Regions from separate parts of the Pseudoalteromonas sp. S4492 genome, predicted to be linked through region 1. Evidence: predicted binding sites of a transcription regulator. Region 1 holds the regulator's gene; the other holds the start of a gene.

Region 1 (8,312 bases):
CATCAGGTATTTTGATCATCATGGGTCTAGTACCAGGTATGCCGCATATCGCATTTTTAAGTTTAGGTGCATTACTGGGTTACCTTGCTTATTTCACCCAACAACAAAAAGCCAAAGCTGAAGCAGAAAAAGCAGAGCAAGAAGCAAATGGTGGTGCGCCAGGTACAGGTGTTGCTAATAAACAAGAGCAAAAAGAGCTTGGCTGGGATGACGTACAGCAAGTTGATGTTATTGGTTTAGAAGTAGGTTATCGCTTAATTCCACTTGTTGACCAATCTCAAGGTGGGGAACTGTTAAATCGTATCAAAGGTGTGCGTAAGAAACTGTCTCAGGAGCTTGGCTTCTTGGTACCTCCTGTGCACATTCGCGATAACTTAGAACTTGATCCGAATGCTTACAGAATCACTATGATGGGTGTTTCAAGCGGTGAGGGTGAGTTGAAACATGGTGATGAGTTAGCAATCAACCCAGGCCAAGTATTTGGTCCAATCAAAGGGGTTGCAACAAAAGATCCTGCATTTGGTCTAGATGCGGTTTGGATCAAACCAGATCAAAAAGATGAAGCACAGTCACTTGGCTATACTGTGGTTGATTCAGCGACTGTGGTTGCAACTCATATTAGTCAGTTACTCACTAATAGCGCAGCTTTACTACTGGGTCATGAAGAAGTTCAAAACTTATTAGATATGTTAGCGAAGAGCCATCCTCGACTTGTTGAAGGTCTGGTTCCTGACGTATTACCACTTACTACTGTTGTTAAAGTGCTACAAAACTTACTCAATGAAGGGGTAGCAATTCGCGATATGCGTTCAATTGTTCAAACCCTTGTTGAGTATGGCCCGCGTAGCCAAGACCCTGATGTACTAACGGCTGCAGTGCGAATTTCACTGCGCAGACTTATCGTTCAAGACGCTGTTGGTATGTCTTCTGAGATCCCTGTCATAACCTTGGCGCCTGAGTTGGAACAGATGTTGCATCAGTCACTTCAGAATGCAGGTGACGAAGGTGCCGGAATAGAGCCAGGCCTTGCAGAGCGACTTCAACAATCATTGAATGAAGCGCATCAAAACCAAGAAATGGCCGGTGAACCTTCGATACTGTTAACGTCAGGAATGTTACGTACTGTGTTATCTCGATTCGTTAAGTACACCATCCCAGGTTTAAGGGTGATGTCTTACCAAGAGGTACCAGACGAAAGACAGATTAAGATTGTCAGCTCAGTAGGCCAACAATAGGATAGTAAAGGGGTTGAACCATGAAAATTAAACGTTTTTTTGCTAAAGATATGCGCACAGCACTGAAAGAAGTGAAAGATGAACTAGGTGTTGATGCGGTTATTATGTCGAACAAAAAGCTTGCTAACGGTGTTGAAATCGTTGCAGCAGTTGACTATGACAAAGCAGCCCCGAAAGCCGAAGCAGCACCTGTGGTGCAAGCAAAACCTGCACCACAGCATAACTTTGTTAAGCCAGAGCCAATGCGTGCCAAGCCTGAGCCGCAAGCGAAAGTTGCTGATAGCCTACAAGCGTTACTTGAGCGTCAAGCCCCACGCCCTCGTTCGCCAGAGCTTGCATCAATGTTTAGCCAATCTGGTATCGATACCAGTGAACACTATCAGCCTAAAGCACCTAGCTATCAGCAACAACAACCTGAGTATGCACACGCTCCTCGTTTTCAACAACAAGCAGCGCCTCGTGTGCAAACTCAAGCGCATAGCTTAGGTTTTGATGACGACTTAGATTCTGGTTTTGATGATTTAGATTCACCAGCAGAGCACAAAAGCGCTGCGCCAGCTAATCAGTCAGAAATGACGACCATGCGCGAAGAAATGAACGCGATCCGTCAATTACTTGAACACCAAGTTTCTGGCTTAATGCAACAAGACATGGCCCGTCGCGATCCGACTCGTGCGTGTATGATTGACCGCTTAGCTGGTATGGGCATTGAGCGTGATGTAGCAGAGCAAATGGCGTGTTTCATTCCTGACGATGTATCTCGCCAACAAGCATGGCAAGCATTACTGCAAATGGTTGAAAACCAAATGCATACAACGAATAACGAAATATTGCGTCAAGGCGGTGTATTTGCGTTAGTGGGACCAACAGGCGTTGGTAAAACTACTACAGTTGCAAAACTAGCTGCATTAGGTGCGCAAAAATATGGCGCCGATAAAGTGGCGTTGATCACTACTGATACTTACAGAATTGGTGCCTACGAACAATTGGCGACTTATGGTCGTATTATTGGCTGTGGCGTAAAGCAAGTAAAAGATGCGAATGAATTAGCAGAAGTGTTATACCATTTACGTAATAAGCGTCTAGTATTAATAGACACAGCGGGTATGAGCCAACGCGACTTACGTTTAACTGAGCAATTAAACACCCTAATGCGTAATCAGCGTGTTGATATTCGTAGTTATTTAGTATTAAGTGCAACAGCACAGATTAATGTCTTGCAAGAAACCGTAAGACACTTTAAAAAGGTTCACCTAAGTGGCTGTATCTTCACTAAATTGGATGAATCTTTAAGTTTAGGTGAGATTATTAGCATAGCGATTCAAAATCGTCTGCCAATAGGGTATCTTACTAACGGTCAGCGCGTTCCTGAGGATATTCGCGTAGCGAATGCTGAAAAACTAGTGAAAAAAGCTGAACAATTGTATTTAAAACGAGCAAAAGCACAACATTCAAGACGTCAAGCAGTAGCGTCGAACACAGTAGGGATGTATGATTAACACAGTATTAGATCAAGCAAGCGGCCTGCGCAAAATGAATCAAAATAATAATAGTGGCGTTAAAGTTATCGCTGTTACTGGCGGTAAAGGTGGTGTGGGTAAAACCAACGTTTCACTCAATACCGCAATCGCATTAGGTCAGCTAGGTAATCGTGTATTAGTATTAGATGCCGATTTAGGTCTGGCAAACTGTGACGTAATGCTTGGCCTTCGTGTTGAACGTAACTTATCTCATGTTTTATCAGGCGAGTGTGAGCTTGATGAAATACTTGTTGAAGGCCCTGCAGGCATTAAAATTGTACCAGCAACGTCTGGCTCACAAAGCATGGTGGAATTAACACCTTCAGAGCATGCAGGCCTTATTCGCGCTTTTAGCGAGTTAAACACCGAGTTTGATATTTTAATTGTCGATACCGCTGCGGGTATTTCTGACATGGTATTAAGCTTTTCTCGTGCAGCCCAAGATGTTGTTGTGGTTGTATGTGATGAACCTACCTCAATTACCGATGCTTACGCACTTATTAAAGTCCTGAGCCGTGAGCATGGCGTATACAAATTTAAAATTGTTGCCAATATGGTGCGCAGTATGCGTGAAGGGCAAGAATTATTTGCTAAACTTTCAAAAGTAACGGATCGTTTTTTAGATGTTTCAATGGAGTTAGTAGCAACCATTCCTTATGACGAGAACATGCGTAAATCAACGCGTCGTCAAAAAGTGATTGTTGAATTATTCCCGAACTCACCGGCAGCGGTAGCGTTCAAAACATTAGCAACAAAAGCAGTTAAGTGGCCGATCCCTAATCAACCGTCTGGCCATTTAGAATTTTTTATTGAAAAACTAGTAAACGGCTAACTATGACAACATCGGTGAATAAAGCGATGGGATATCAATCAGCACAGAATCTGAATGCGATTGTTGAAAAACATGCCTCTTTAGTTAAAAAAGTGGCGTGCCATCTAATTGCTCGTTTACCTGCCAGTGTGCAACTCGATGATTTAATTCAATCAGGTATGATTGGCCTGATTGAAGCGTCAAAAAACTTTGATGCTAGCAAAGGTGCAAGCTTCGAAACTTTCGCAGGTATTCGTATTCGTGGTGCGATGTTAGACGAAATTCGTAGAGGTGATTGGGCGCCACGCTCAGTTCACCGCAATGCCCGCCTTGTGGCTGAAACCATATCTGAATTAGAAAGTACGCTAAATCGTGAACCAAAAGACACTGAAGTAGCTGAAAAACTTGATATTACACTGGATGAGTACCATCATATTCTACATGATGTAAATTCGAGTAAAGTATTAGGTATAGAAGACTTAGGCGTAGATGAAGACGTCATCACACCAGTAGGTCAGGATTTAGGACTAGACAAACCGTTTAATAACGTTAAAAATGAGCGGTTTAACCTGTCTCTATTAACGGCAATCCAATCGTTACCAGAAAGAGATGCTCTTGTTTTGTCTTTGTACTACAACGACGAAATGAACTTAAAAGAAATAGGACACATACTCGATGTTAGCGAGTCGCGTGTGAGTCAAATACATGGTCAGGCGATGATTAAGCTCAAAGCAAAAATCAATGACTGGATTAATTAGTAGTAAGTAAATAAAGGTTCAAACCTCACCGGAGGATGTTTTGGATAAAAACATGAAAATTCTTGTTGTTGATGATTTTTCTACAATGAGACGTATCATTAAAAATCTATTAAGGGATTTAGGTTTTACCAATGTGCAGGAAGCTGACGACGGTTCAACAGCATTACCAATGCTACAAAATCAAGAATTTGATTTTGTTGTAACAGATTGGAACATGCCTGGTATGCAAGGTATTGATTTGTTACGCGCAATTCGTGCTGATGATAGCCTTAAGCATATTCCTGTATTAATGGTGACAGCTGAAGCGAAAAAAGAACAAATTGTTGCTGCTGCTCAAGCAGGTGTTAATGGCTATATCGTTAAACCATTCACTGCTGCGACACTTAAAACCAAATTGGAAAAAGTGTTCGAACGTTTAGGTTAATCTAAGGGGAGAGGCTTATGTCAGCACTTGCTGCGCCTCAAATAAGTTTAGAGCAAGCTCGTCAACTTGTTGAGTATCTTGAAAATGGTGAACAAGAAAAAGCCGATAAGCTGATTCTTGAAGCTGCATCAAAAGAACAATCAGAGTTGTTTGCTGAAGTCGGTAAATTGACGCGTCAGCTTCATGAAGCGTTAAAAAACTTTGACTTAGATACTCGTCTCGCCGATTTAACTACCGAAGCGATCCCAGACGCTAAGCAGCGCTTAAATTATGTTATGGAAATGACAGAAAGCGCCGCAAATAAAACCATGGATGCGGTTGAAGCAAGTTTACCGATTGCACAACAACTTGCTGATGAAATCGCAACAATAAAACCCACTTGGGATCGTTTAATGAGCCGAGAAATTGAACTCGGTGAATTTAAATCGTTATGTCATAGCTTAGATAAGTTCATGAATAACTCGCACACCAAAACCGACGAATTACAAGGTTTGATGACTAATGTGTTGATGGCTCAGGACTATCAAGACTTAACGGGGCAGGTTATCCGCCGAGTTATCGAATTAGTGCGTGAAGTAGAAGACAGTTTAATTAATCTCTTAACTGTGTTTGGCAGTCAAGAAGATGGTCATCAACAACAAGAAAAACAGGCCATAGAAAAAGCACCTGCGACCAGTGATACACTAGCAGGTCCTGAAGGGCCGATTATTGATAGTGAGTCTCGCGATGATGTTGTCTCAGGACAAGATGAAGTCGATGACCTATTATCAAGTCTGGGCTTCTAAGAGGAGAGTAGCTGCATGAGCTTTGAAGTCGATGAAGATATATTACAGGATTTCCTTGTTGAAGCAGGGGAAATCTTAGAGCTTTTGTCAGAGCAATTAGTCGAGCTTGAAAATAACCCAGAAGACAAAGATCTTTTAAACGCCATTTTTAGAGGCTTTCACACTGTAAAAGGTGGTGCAGGTTTCTTGAGCATGACAGAGCTTGTTGATGCGTGTCATGGTGCAGAGAATGTTTTCGATTTATTACGTCAAGGTGTGCGTACAGTTACACCTGAGCTGATGGATGTAATCCTACAGGCCCTCGACACTATCAATGAAATGTTCGCTACGATTCAAAATCGCGAACAACCAGAGCCCGCAGATCAAGCCCTATTAGATGTTCTTCATAAATTAAGCCAGCCACCTACAGCAGAAGAGCTCGCTGGTGAAGATATTTCTGTAGCAGGCGATGTTGCAGTTGCACCTGAAGAGCCTGTTATTGAAGAGCCAGTTGTCGATACGCCTGACGTTACAGCTGATATCGCGACAGATAATATTGATGAAGATGACCCATTTGCTTTCGACATGTTGTTTGATGGCGGTGGTCTTGCAGATAGCAAGCCTGAATCACAGAACATTGACGAAATCACCGAAGATGAATTTGAAAGCCTACTTGATGAGCTTCATGGCAAGGGGCAAGGTCCTGCTTCAACCACGCCAGATGTAATTAGTAGCGACAGTGACGACATCACTGATGACGAATTTGACAGCTTATTAGATGAGTTACACGGCGTTGGCAATTTCGGTGAAGTAAAACAAGATAAAGTTGCTCAGTCAGAACCTGTTAAAGCTGCTGAACCTGTTGCACCAACACCTGCTGCAGAAGCAACAAGTAGTGGTTCAGACGATGAAATTAGCGATGACGAGTTTGAAGCCTTACTTGACGAATTACATGGGAAAGGCAGTGCGCCACAGTCTTTAGAAACGGCTGCGCCAGAAAAAGCGCCAGAAACGCCTAAAGTGGAGCCTGCAAAACCAGCTCAACCAGCAGCTTCAAAACCTGCGGCTCAACCTGCACCAGCAGCAAGTAAACCAGCGCCAGCTCCAGCAAAAGCACCGGAAAAAGCTCCCGTCGCTGCAGCAGCGCCAAAGAAAGCGCCACCACCACAGGCTGAAACAACCGTACGTGTTGATACAAAACGCCTTGATGAAATCATGAATATGGTGGGTGAGTTAGTATTGGTTCGTAACCGTTTGGTAAGCCTTGCTAATAACAGCAACAGCGAGTCAATGGGTAAAGCTATTTCTAATCTAGATGTGGTGACAGCTGACTTGCAAGGTGCGGTTATGAAAACCCGCATGCAGCCAATCAAGAAAGTCTTTGGTCGTTTTCCACGCGTTGTTCGTGACTTAGCGCGTAGCTTAAGAAAAGACATCAACTTACAATTAGTTGGTGAAGAAACCGATTTAGATAAAAACTTAGTAGAAGCTCTGGCCGATCCTTTAGTGCACTTAGTGCGTAACTCGGTTGACCATGGTATTGAAATGCCTGATGTGCGTGAAGCAGCAGGCAAGCCGCGTACAGGTACTGTAACCCTGTCGGCTTCGCAAGAAGGTGACCACATCCTACTTACTATCCGCGATGATGGTGCGGGTATGGATGCAGAGAAACTGAAGAAAATTGCGATCACCAAAGGTGTTATCGACCATGACCAAGCAAGCCGTTTATCAGATACAGAAGCATATAATCTAATTTTTGCGCCAGGTTTCTCAACGAAAGAAGAAATCTCTGATATTTCAGGCCGTGGCGTGGGTATGGATGTAGTGAAAACTAAAATCACCCAATTAAACGGCTCAGTTAATATTCAGTCTGAATTAGGTGTAGGGACTGCACTTGAAATCAAGGTGCCGTTGACGCTTGCGATTCTACCAACCTTAATGGTTATTGTTGGTGAGCAAACATTTGCTTTACCACTTGCTGGTGTAAGCGAAATATTCCATCTTGATTTAACGAAAACAAACGTAGTGGATGGTCAGCTGACAATTATTGTACGTGAAAAAGCGATACCGCTTTTCTACTTACAACATTGGTTAGTAAAAGGAGCCAACCGCCAAGAGCGCAAAGCAGAAGGTCACGTGGTTATTGTTCAAATAGGCACTAAACAAGTGGGCTTTGTGGTTGACTCGTTAATTGGTCAAGAAGAGGTGGTAATTAAACCTCTTGATGCATTATTGCAAGGCACACCGGGTATGGCTGGTGCAACCATCACGTCTGATGGGGGTATCGCACTTATTTTAGACGTACCTAGCATGCTGAAGCACTACGTTGGCTAATAATAAATAGTAAAGTGCAGCGCTCAAGCTGCACTTTCAATGAAATAAAACAAGAGAGTGCCAATGGCAGTCAAAGTATTAGTTGTTGATGATTCAAGCTTTTTTCGCCGTAGAGTGAGCGAAATTTTAGAGCAAGACAGCAATATTCAGGTAATTGGTTTTGCCGTAAATGGTCGTGAAGCGGTAGATAAAGCCCGTGAATTAAGACCTGATGTAATTACTATGGATGTTGAAATGCCAGTTCTTGATGGCATTAGTGCCGTGAAAGAAATAATGGCAGCAACACCGACTCCTATCTTAATGTTTTCATCACTCACCCGTGATGGCGCAACAGCAACCCTAGATGCACTGGATGCTGGGGCGTTAGATTTTTTACCGAAAAAATTCGAAGATATTGCCCGCAATAATGAAGATGCAATTGCGCTTTTACAAAATAAAGTAAAAGAAATTGGTCGTCGTCGACTTT
Region 2 (8,312 bases), on a different contig from region 1:
AAAATACAGCCAACTTTTCTCGAGAGGATCTTAAGTATTATCGAAATTAGGTAATACGCAAGTTTTTAAATAAAAAAAGCGCCACAATTTTTAATGGCGCTTTTATCAATCAATAATGGATTAGTACAAGATACTATATAACTTACGGCGATACTTAGATGCCAAGGCATCGCCATCAGGTAAAGAAGCGATAATTTCTAGATAGCTTGGTTTTGCATCTGCGTAATTAAGATCTTTTTTAAGTACATTAAATAACATCTCTAAAGCTTCTTCTTTACGACCCGCACTATTAAGTGCATTACTTAGTTCTACTTTTATCTCTAAATCATTTGGGTATTTTTCAGCTTTCGTTTGTAGTGCTTTTATTTCAGGTGAATCTGTTGCAGCTAATGCTTGTTCACACTTTGCTTGAATATTTGTGAAATACGCATCTCGTTCATTTTCTGCAACTGAAGCTAACAATGCTTGCGCATCTTCTAATTTATGTATTTGAATACAGATATCAGCTAATACTAATTTTACACGCGTATGGCTTGGATCTAACTCGTAAGCCTGCTTTGCGTAATTAAAGGCATTATTTAAATCTTGATTAATTAACGCTTGTTTAGCTTGCTCTAATAATAACTCGTGCTGTGCTGGTAAATGTTTTGCAAGCGCATCACGAATTTGCTGTTCTGTTTGAGCACCCGGTAACATATCGACAGGTGCAGAATCTTTTAACATCACAAGTGTTGGTAATGCTTGTAAACCAATTTGTTGAGCAAGTTGCCCAGCAAGAGCTTGCTCAATATCACAATCTAATGTTGCTACCAATAAATGCTCACCATATTCATGTGCGATTTTTTCTAAAATAGCAGCTTGCTGATGACACTCAGGATTTTGCGCAGAGTAAAAAGTAAGTAACACTAATTTTTCAGCGGATGTTTCACCCAAAGCTTGCTGCAAATTTTGCGGGGTAAGATTTATCATATTATTCATTTGATTGATTGCACTATATAAGTATTTAGGTTTTTATATAGTGGCAAACATAACAATTACAAGTCCCACAGGTCGAGGTCATTATGAAATTATCTGCTATTTCTGCAGCTTTATTACTTCTTAGTCCATTCGCACAAGCAACAACACTAGATTTAAACCTTCAACAAACTATGCCTGAGATTGAAAAGCTCTATTTAGACTTGCATCAATCTCCTGAACTGTCGTACCACGAAAAACAAACAGGCCAAAAGATAGCAAAGCAATTAAAACAACTAGGCTTTACTGTTACAGATAATGTAGGGGGTTACGGCGTTGTTGGGATTTATGAAAATGGTGATGGCCCTACAATTATGATCCGCACTGATACTGACGGATTACCAATTGTTGAACAAACCGGTAAGCCTTACGCTTCTAAAGTAACCGTCACTAATGATACGGGTGCAACTGTTGGCGTAATGCATGGTTGTGGTCATGATATTCACATGAGTTCATTTATTGGCACAGCACAACAGTTAATGACCCACAAAGATCAGTGGCAAGGTACACTAATGATGGTCGCACAACCCGCAGAGGAAGTAGGCGGTGGTGCAAAAGCAATGCTTAAAGAAGGGCTCTTTACTAAGTACCCTACCCCAGACCATGTTATTGGGTTACATGTAAGTGCGAGTGTTCCAGCTGGTAAAGTCAGTATGAAAACTGAATATACGATGGCAAGTGTTGACTCTGTTGATATTACTGTAAAGGGTAAAGGCGGTCACGGTGCCTATCCTCATACAACAATAGACCCTGTTGTGATTGCTTCGCGCATTGTATTAGCACTACAAACAATTACGAGCCGTGAATTGTCACCATTAGAACCGTCTGTTATTACTGTTGGCTCAATTCATGGTGGCTCTAAACACAATGTCATTTCAGATGAAGTAAAACTACAACTGACACTGCGCAGTTATAACCCTGAAGTTCGTTTACAACAAATCGCGGCGATTAAACGAATTTCTAAAGGCATAGCATTAAGTGCTGGCCTTGATGAAAGCTTAGCGCCTGAAGTCTATGTACATGAAGACGAATCAATTCCTTCAACTTATAATAATCCAGCTCAAACCAACCTAGTGCGTTCAGCAATTGCTAACGCTATTGGTGAAGAGAATGTACTTGAAACTGAAGCTGTCATGGCAGGTGAAGACTTTGGTCTTTATGGTCGTACAGAGCAGCACGTACCAATTACTTTGTTTTGGTTAGGTGGTGTTGAACCGAGTCAATATGATGCAGCAATGCAATCTGGCGCAACATTACCTTCATTACACTCAAGTAAGTTTGCGCCTGATTACAAGAAGGCGCTTCCTACTGGCATTACAGCGATGAGTAACGCCGCGGTTGCCCTATTCAACAAAAAGTAGTTTAGGCTGACTTGGCTCTAGGCTTAGCTTTTCTTTTAAAACGTCGCTTTTGCGGCGTTTTTGGTAATTGGGCGAATACTTGACTGTCGCACTGCTTTGCTTGCTCAACTAAAGCATGCAGCTCTGCTAGTAATGGCGTTAAAAACTGCTGATAACTCATATGTTGCTCAGCTATATTCCCTAACGACGCTTCCCACTTAGCTGTTAAGTCAGGGCTAGCAAGCTGCTCTGGTAATGTACTTATGAGAGCTTTACCTGTTGCGGTAGCTAGAATGTTTTTACCCTGACGCTCTAAAAAGCGGCGTTTGAATAAAAGTTCAAGAATACCTGCCCGTGTAGCCTCAGTGCCTAAGCCATCAGTTTCTTTGAGGATCTTTTTAATTTCAGGGTCTTTCACATAGCGGCTGATACCTGTCATAGCACTTAATAAGGTAGCATCAGTAAAGTGTGCTGGCGGTGTTGTCATTTTATCTACCACTTCACCTTGATTACAATGCAGCTGCTGACCTTTTTCAAGTGGCGGTAAGGTCTGCTCATCTTTTAATTCGGTTTTGCCCATTAATGCTTTGAAGCCTAAGCTAACATCTTGCTTAGCCGCTGCTTTAAAAAGCCCACCCGCAATTTCGACCGTTACTTTGGTTTCGTTAAATAGATAGTCTGGATAAAACTGAATTAAATAATGACGGCAGATCAACCGATAGATTTTTTGTTCATCACTATTTAATGAGGCTGAGCGAAGTTGTTTTTCGGTAGGAACAATGGCGTGGTGAGCTGCAACCTTACTATCATTAAAACATTTACTCCGCTTACTCATATCGGCTTGCTTGCAAGCTTCACTTGCTTGCCCTTCATTATTCGCAATAGCAGCAATAATTTTAGCTGCATCTTTATGATGCTCTTTTGGTAAATAGCGATTATCTGAACGAGGATACGTAATTAACTTATGACGTTCATATAAACTTTGACAGGTATCGAGCACCTTTTGCGCTGGCATTGAAAATGCTTTTGCCGCATCAATTTGTAAAGCGGATAAATTATAAGGTAGCGGGGCTTGTTGCTTTTTTTGCTTTTGCTCAAGCTCAGCTACTTTAGCTGGCTGATTAGTTATTCGTGATACAACATTTTCAGCAAGCCCTCTATGCAATACTCTACCCTCTTCATCTTGATAAGGTTCGCAAGCTTTACTTGGTTGCCACTTAGCAGAAAATGTTTGCTGCTGCTCTGTTTCAAGGTGTGCTAAAACTTCGTAAAAAGGTTTTGCTACAAAATTAGCGATTTCATTATCACGATTAACGACTAAACCTAAGATAGGCGTTTGTACACGCCCAACAGATAACACATTACCAAATCCAGCTTTTTGCCCAGCAAGCGTATAAGCGCGAGTTAAATTCATGCCAAATAACCAATCGGCACGTGAGCGAGCTAAGGCTGATACGCTCAAGGGAATAAAATCGCGATTCGACTTTAAGTTATTCAGTGCTTTTTTCACCGCACTTAAGTTTAAGTCGCTGATTAATAGTCGTTGAATTTGCTGTTTCTTAGCTTGGCTTAATTTGACCTGTTCAATTACCTCATCAACCAATAACTGGCCTTCGCGATCAGGGTCGCCAGCATGAACAATTATGTTTGCCTGCTTAATTAGCTTTTTTAATACAGTAAGTTGTTTGCGTGTTTTTGCTTTAGGTTTTAATTGCCATTGTTCTGGCACGATAGGTAAGTGCTCAAATCGCCACTTTTTAAAACTTGCATCGTAATCATCTGGCTCTGCTTGTTCAAGCAAATGACCAATACACCAAGAAACACAATCACCATTAGCAAGCTCTATATAACCATCCTGTTTTTTTTGTGGTTTAGGCAATGCATCTGCAATGGCTCGCGCCAAGGACGGTTTTTCGGCAATGTAAAGTTTCATAACGCAACACTAAATACTGTTTTTATAAACAGTAGTCTAGCACAAGAATTTTAACTAAGGAATGACTTACGTCTGCGGGCTACGTCGAGTAAAAAGGTAAATGAGGGGTAGATAGCAGACGACCACAGTCCCAATATTGATTAGCGGTAGCAGGGTCTTATACATGTAAGTGCTGTATGACAAATCCCACAGATGGCGGTCAACTAAACGAAACAATTGCAAAATGGGCGCCATTATAACAACAAGTTGCCCCAAAGCACTTTGCCATAAGTAAACTTTATCTTTAATACCTAAGTAAGCAATGACAGCCATCCAAGCAATATCATTAAAAGCCCAAACGACATAGCGCCAGATATAAATGTCATCAAATGCTTTTAAAGCAGAATAAATAAGAGTCCCGTATAGGAAGAAAGCGGCTGTGATAACAGCAAAGTAAAATGCAGGCCAGTCTTTACGAAGATAAAAAATAATAATAGCTGGGCTCAAAATGAACACCCAGCTATTGCTCAAAATAACTCTAATTTGTTCAAACCAATCAGGCACAATAAAGCGTCTTAATCAGTTTTATCATCATCACCGCCATCACCATTGCCTGGCATGTAGCTATATTTATCAACTTTTTTCATTTTTATACTCCATTACATGTGTTAATGAAGTTTCACTTTAATTGATTTACGGCCTTACATCAATAGGGTCAGATTCGTGTGCTTTGCCTTGCATGATAGAGATTTCAACACGGCGATTTCGTTTACGATCTTCATCGGTCACATTCGGTACAAGGGGCCTTGTTTCAGCATGCCCTACCACGACCATTCGTGACTTATCAAAGCCTGGTGCTTTTTCCATTTCACTGGCGACTGCCACTGCGCGTTTTGATGATAAATCCCAGTTATTCGTATAAAGCTCATTCGATACTTGGAAATCATCAGTATGCCCTGACACGGTAATTTCGCCCGGCACATCTTTTAACAGCGTGGCGATATCTCGAATAATCGGTTTAAATTTTGGCTGTAAAAACGCACTGCCAGACGGGAATGAACCATTTTCTCGAATGCGAATAATAATTTGTTGGCCTAATGACTCAAGCTCAATTGCCCCATCCATTATTTGCTGTTCTAGCTGCTGGGCAATTTTCTTCACAAGTTCATTTGTTTGTTCTTGATCAGCCGCAGAAATTGACTGTTCCAAGGCTTGTTGCTGAGCCGTACTTTGTGACTCACCACCACGCTTGTTACCGCGTTGCTCTTGACGACCACCGGCAGAGCTTTCGTCGCCGGCCTGAAACTCAAGCATTTGCTGCGTCATTTCTACGGTTTGTTGTTGAATCGTTTCAATTGGAGTGGGTTCAGGCTTACCAGGCGTGAACTCCATGGCAATGACTGAGGTTCCTTTAGGAATATCTTTTACTTCTATTTTATTTTGTACACCGAAAGCAAACTTCATAGAGCCGGCAATTTGCTTGAACTTCAGTACATCCATTTCAGAGAAGGCAAGTAAGAGTACAAAGAAACACATTAATAGTGACATTAAATCTGCGAAAGTTCCCATCCAAGCAGGTAAGCCTGGTGGTGGGCATTTGCACTCTTGATCAGACATCCCCTACTCCTCGGTATCAACTTTACGTTTTGATTCAGCCAAGTAGTTTTTCAAGATACCTTCAATCACTTTCGGGTTTTGGCCATCTTGAATACCCAGTACTGCATCAAGAATTAAGCGTTGGTTAAGCGCTTCCTCATCTTTACGCAGCTCTAGTTTTACCTGAATAGGAATAGCAACAACGTTTGCTAAGAAAGCACCATAAAGTGTTGTTAAAAGAGCAACCGCCATTGCAGGACCGATTGCTTTAGGGTCATCCATGTTTGACAACATAGCAACCAGACCGATCAGTGTACCGATCATCCCCATCGCTGGAGCGATATCGGCGAGGGACTTAAATAAGCCTGCACCAATTTCATGGCGAGTAGCAGTAAGGGAAATATCTTTTTGCAGTGTAGCTCGTACCACATCAGCATCATGACCATCCACTAACATATCAACCCCTTTACGCATAAAGCCGTTAGGGATTTCGGCTTCTTCTAATGCTAAGAAACCACCTTTACGTGCTGAGTCAGCTAATTCTACTGCTTTTTCGATTAATTCTTCTGGCGATTCAATTTTGAACATAAAGGCTTTCGCAGCGACCTTACCAATGCCCAAAAATTGCCCCATAGTGAAATTCGATAATACGATAAAAATCGAACCACCAAATACAATGACCACCGAAGGCGTGTTGTAAAACATTGCAACTTGGCCGTCACTACTTAACACCATCGACATAGCAATTAAGCCTATGGCACCAAGAATACCTATTATGGTTGCTAAATCCACATACCCCTCCAGAGGAACAATTACACGACACCCATAGGCATCAAATTTTTATTATTAACTGCTTATCGGCAAGCAATTGAAATACTTAAATCATTAAATGAATTAATTTTATTTTAATGTAAGATTTTTAAGCTACAAGTTTAAGCTGTATCTAAAACCGTAAAAATAGCATATTGAAAATGGATTATGCGTAAAAAAACACATCATTCTTTGACCTAGTTTAGCATTCCCCCTAAAATTGGCCTCACTTTCTAACAGCTATCGAGGCCACAATGGCAACAAAGAAACCAGAAAACTTAAGCTTTGAAGAAGCACTGGATGAATTATCTCAAATTGTTGCACAAATGGAGCAAGGTGAACTGTCGCTAGAGCAGTCACTAAAACAGTTTGAACGCGGCATTGCGCTGGCGAATGCTTCATCTGGTAAGTTACAACAAGCCGAACAAAAGGTTGCCATTTTAATGGGCAACGATAGCCAAGCGCCTCTTAGCAATTTTGATTCAAACCTGGACTAATTAAGTGCAATTAAAAGAACAACTACAACGCGCTCGAGAAGACGTTGAAGCACATTTAAATCGCTATTTCGAACGACCACTTAATACCGAAAAAACCATCAAAGAAGCCACGCATTATGGTGTTTTAAATGGTGGTAAGCGCTTACGTCCCTACCTTGTTTATGCAACTGGCCGAATGATGGGCGCAGACAAAGCCGATCTTGATATTCTTGCCGCTGCTATTGAGTGTATTCATAGCTACTCATTAGTCCATGATGACCTACCTGCCATGGATGATGATGACTTAAGACGTGGCCGTCCTACCTGTCATATTGTTTACGGGGAAGCGCAAGCCATACTTGCCGGAGATGCATTACAAACACTGGCATTTGATTTAATCGCCAACCATCAATTTGCAGTTTCAGCTACGCAACAAGTAAAAATGATAGCCTCGTTAAGCAAAGCCTCAGGTATTGAGGGTATGGTAGGTGGACAAGCACTGGATATCGAAGCGACCGATAAACAAATTACTGTTGAACAGCTGGAGCGCATTCACCAGCTAAAAACAGGCGCATTACTTAATTGTGCAATTACACTTGGTGCGTTGTGTGCTAAAAATTGCGATGAACATACCCTCGCGCAATTAAACCTATTTGGCCAAGCAATAGGACTGGCTTTTCAGGTACAAGACGATATCCTTGATGTAGAAGCTGATACTGAAACATTGGGTAAACCACAAGGTTCAGATATTGCAGCTAATAAAGCAACTTACCCTGCTTTATTAGGTATGGCTGGCGCAAAGCAAAAAGCACAAGATTTACTGGCTCAAGCTCATCAAGCTCTTGAGGCAATTGATTACGACACCAGCGAACTGGCGAGCCTTGCTAGCTATATCGTTGAACGTAATTATTAATGCCTACAAAAGAAAGACAAAATAACTAAAAAATCAGAGCAGCAATGGGCTATAATGCACTCTGGTTAGCGAAGGATGTATAAAAAATCATGACACTTGATAGTAGCAAGTATCCATTATTAAGTTTGGTTGACGAACCAGCACAACTGCGTGATTTAGCGCAAGACAAGTTACCTGCGTTTAGTAAAGAGTTACGCGAATACCTACTTAACTCGGTTTCGCAAAGTAGTGGTCATTTAGCATCAGGTTTA

The links. The regulator FliA, encoded in region 1, starts transcription of late flagellar genes. The targets are predictions, from matches to a motif close to CTAAAGNTNNNNNNNNNNNNGCCGATA.
Region 2: the regulator FliA is predicted to act here: its motif matches at 6,718-6,744, upstream of pomA (flagellar motor protein PomA).

Annotation. Positions count from the first base shown of each region.
Region 1 is NZ_PNCP01000004.1:74,398-82,709, forward strand. It holds gene flhA (flagellar biosynthesis protein FlhA) at 1-1,235, shown strand, start outside; gene flhF (flagellar biosynthesis GTPase FlhF) at 1,256-2,734, shown strand; gene CWC28_RS01035 (MinD/ParA family ATP-binding protein) at 2,727-3,587, shown strand; gene CWC28_RS01040 (RNA polymerase sigma factor FliA) at 3,614-4,324, shown strand; gene cheY (chemotaxis response regulator CheY) at 4,365-4,748, shown strand; gene CWC28_RS01050 (protein phosphatase CheZ) at 4,766-5,533, shown strand; gene CWC28_RS01055 (chemotaxis protein CheA) at 5,549-7,846, shown strand; gene CWC28_RS01060 (protein-glutamate methylesterase/protein-glutamine glutaminase) at 7,910-8,312, shown strand, end outside.
Region 2 is NZ_PNCP01000005.1:74,445-82,756, reverse strand. It holds gene CWC28_RS02420 (tetratricopeptide repeat protein) at 121-978, opposite strand; gene CWC28_RS02415 (M20 metallopeptidase family protein) at 1,062-2,375, shown strand; gene CWC28_RS02410 (DNA topoisomerase III) at 2,377-4,287, opposite strand; gene CWC28_RS02405 (hypothetical protein) at 4,354-4,830, opposite strand; gene CWC28_RS02400 (flagellar motor protein MotB) at 4,960-5,883, opposite strand; gene pomA (flagellar motor protein PomA) at 5,887-6,654, opposite strand; gene xseB (exodeoxyribonuclease VII small subunit) at 6,927-7,169, shown strand; gene ispA ((2E,6E)-farnesyl diphosphate synthase) at 7,174-8,061, shown strand; gene dxs (1-deoxy-D-xylulose-5-phosphate synthase) at 8,151-8,312, shown strand, end outside.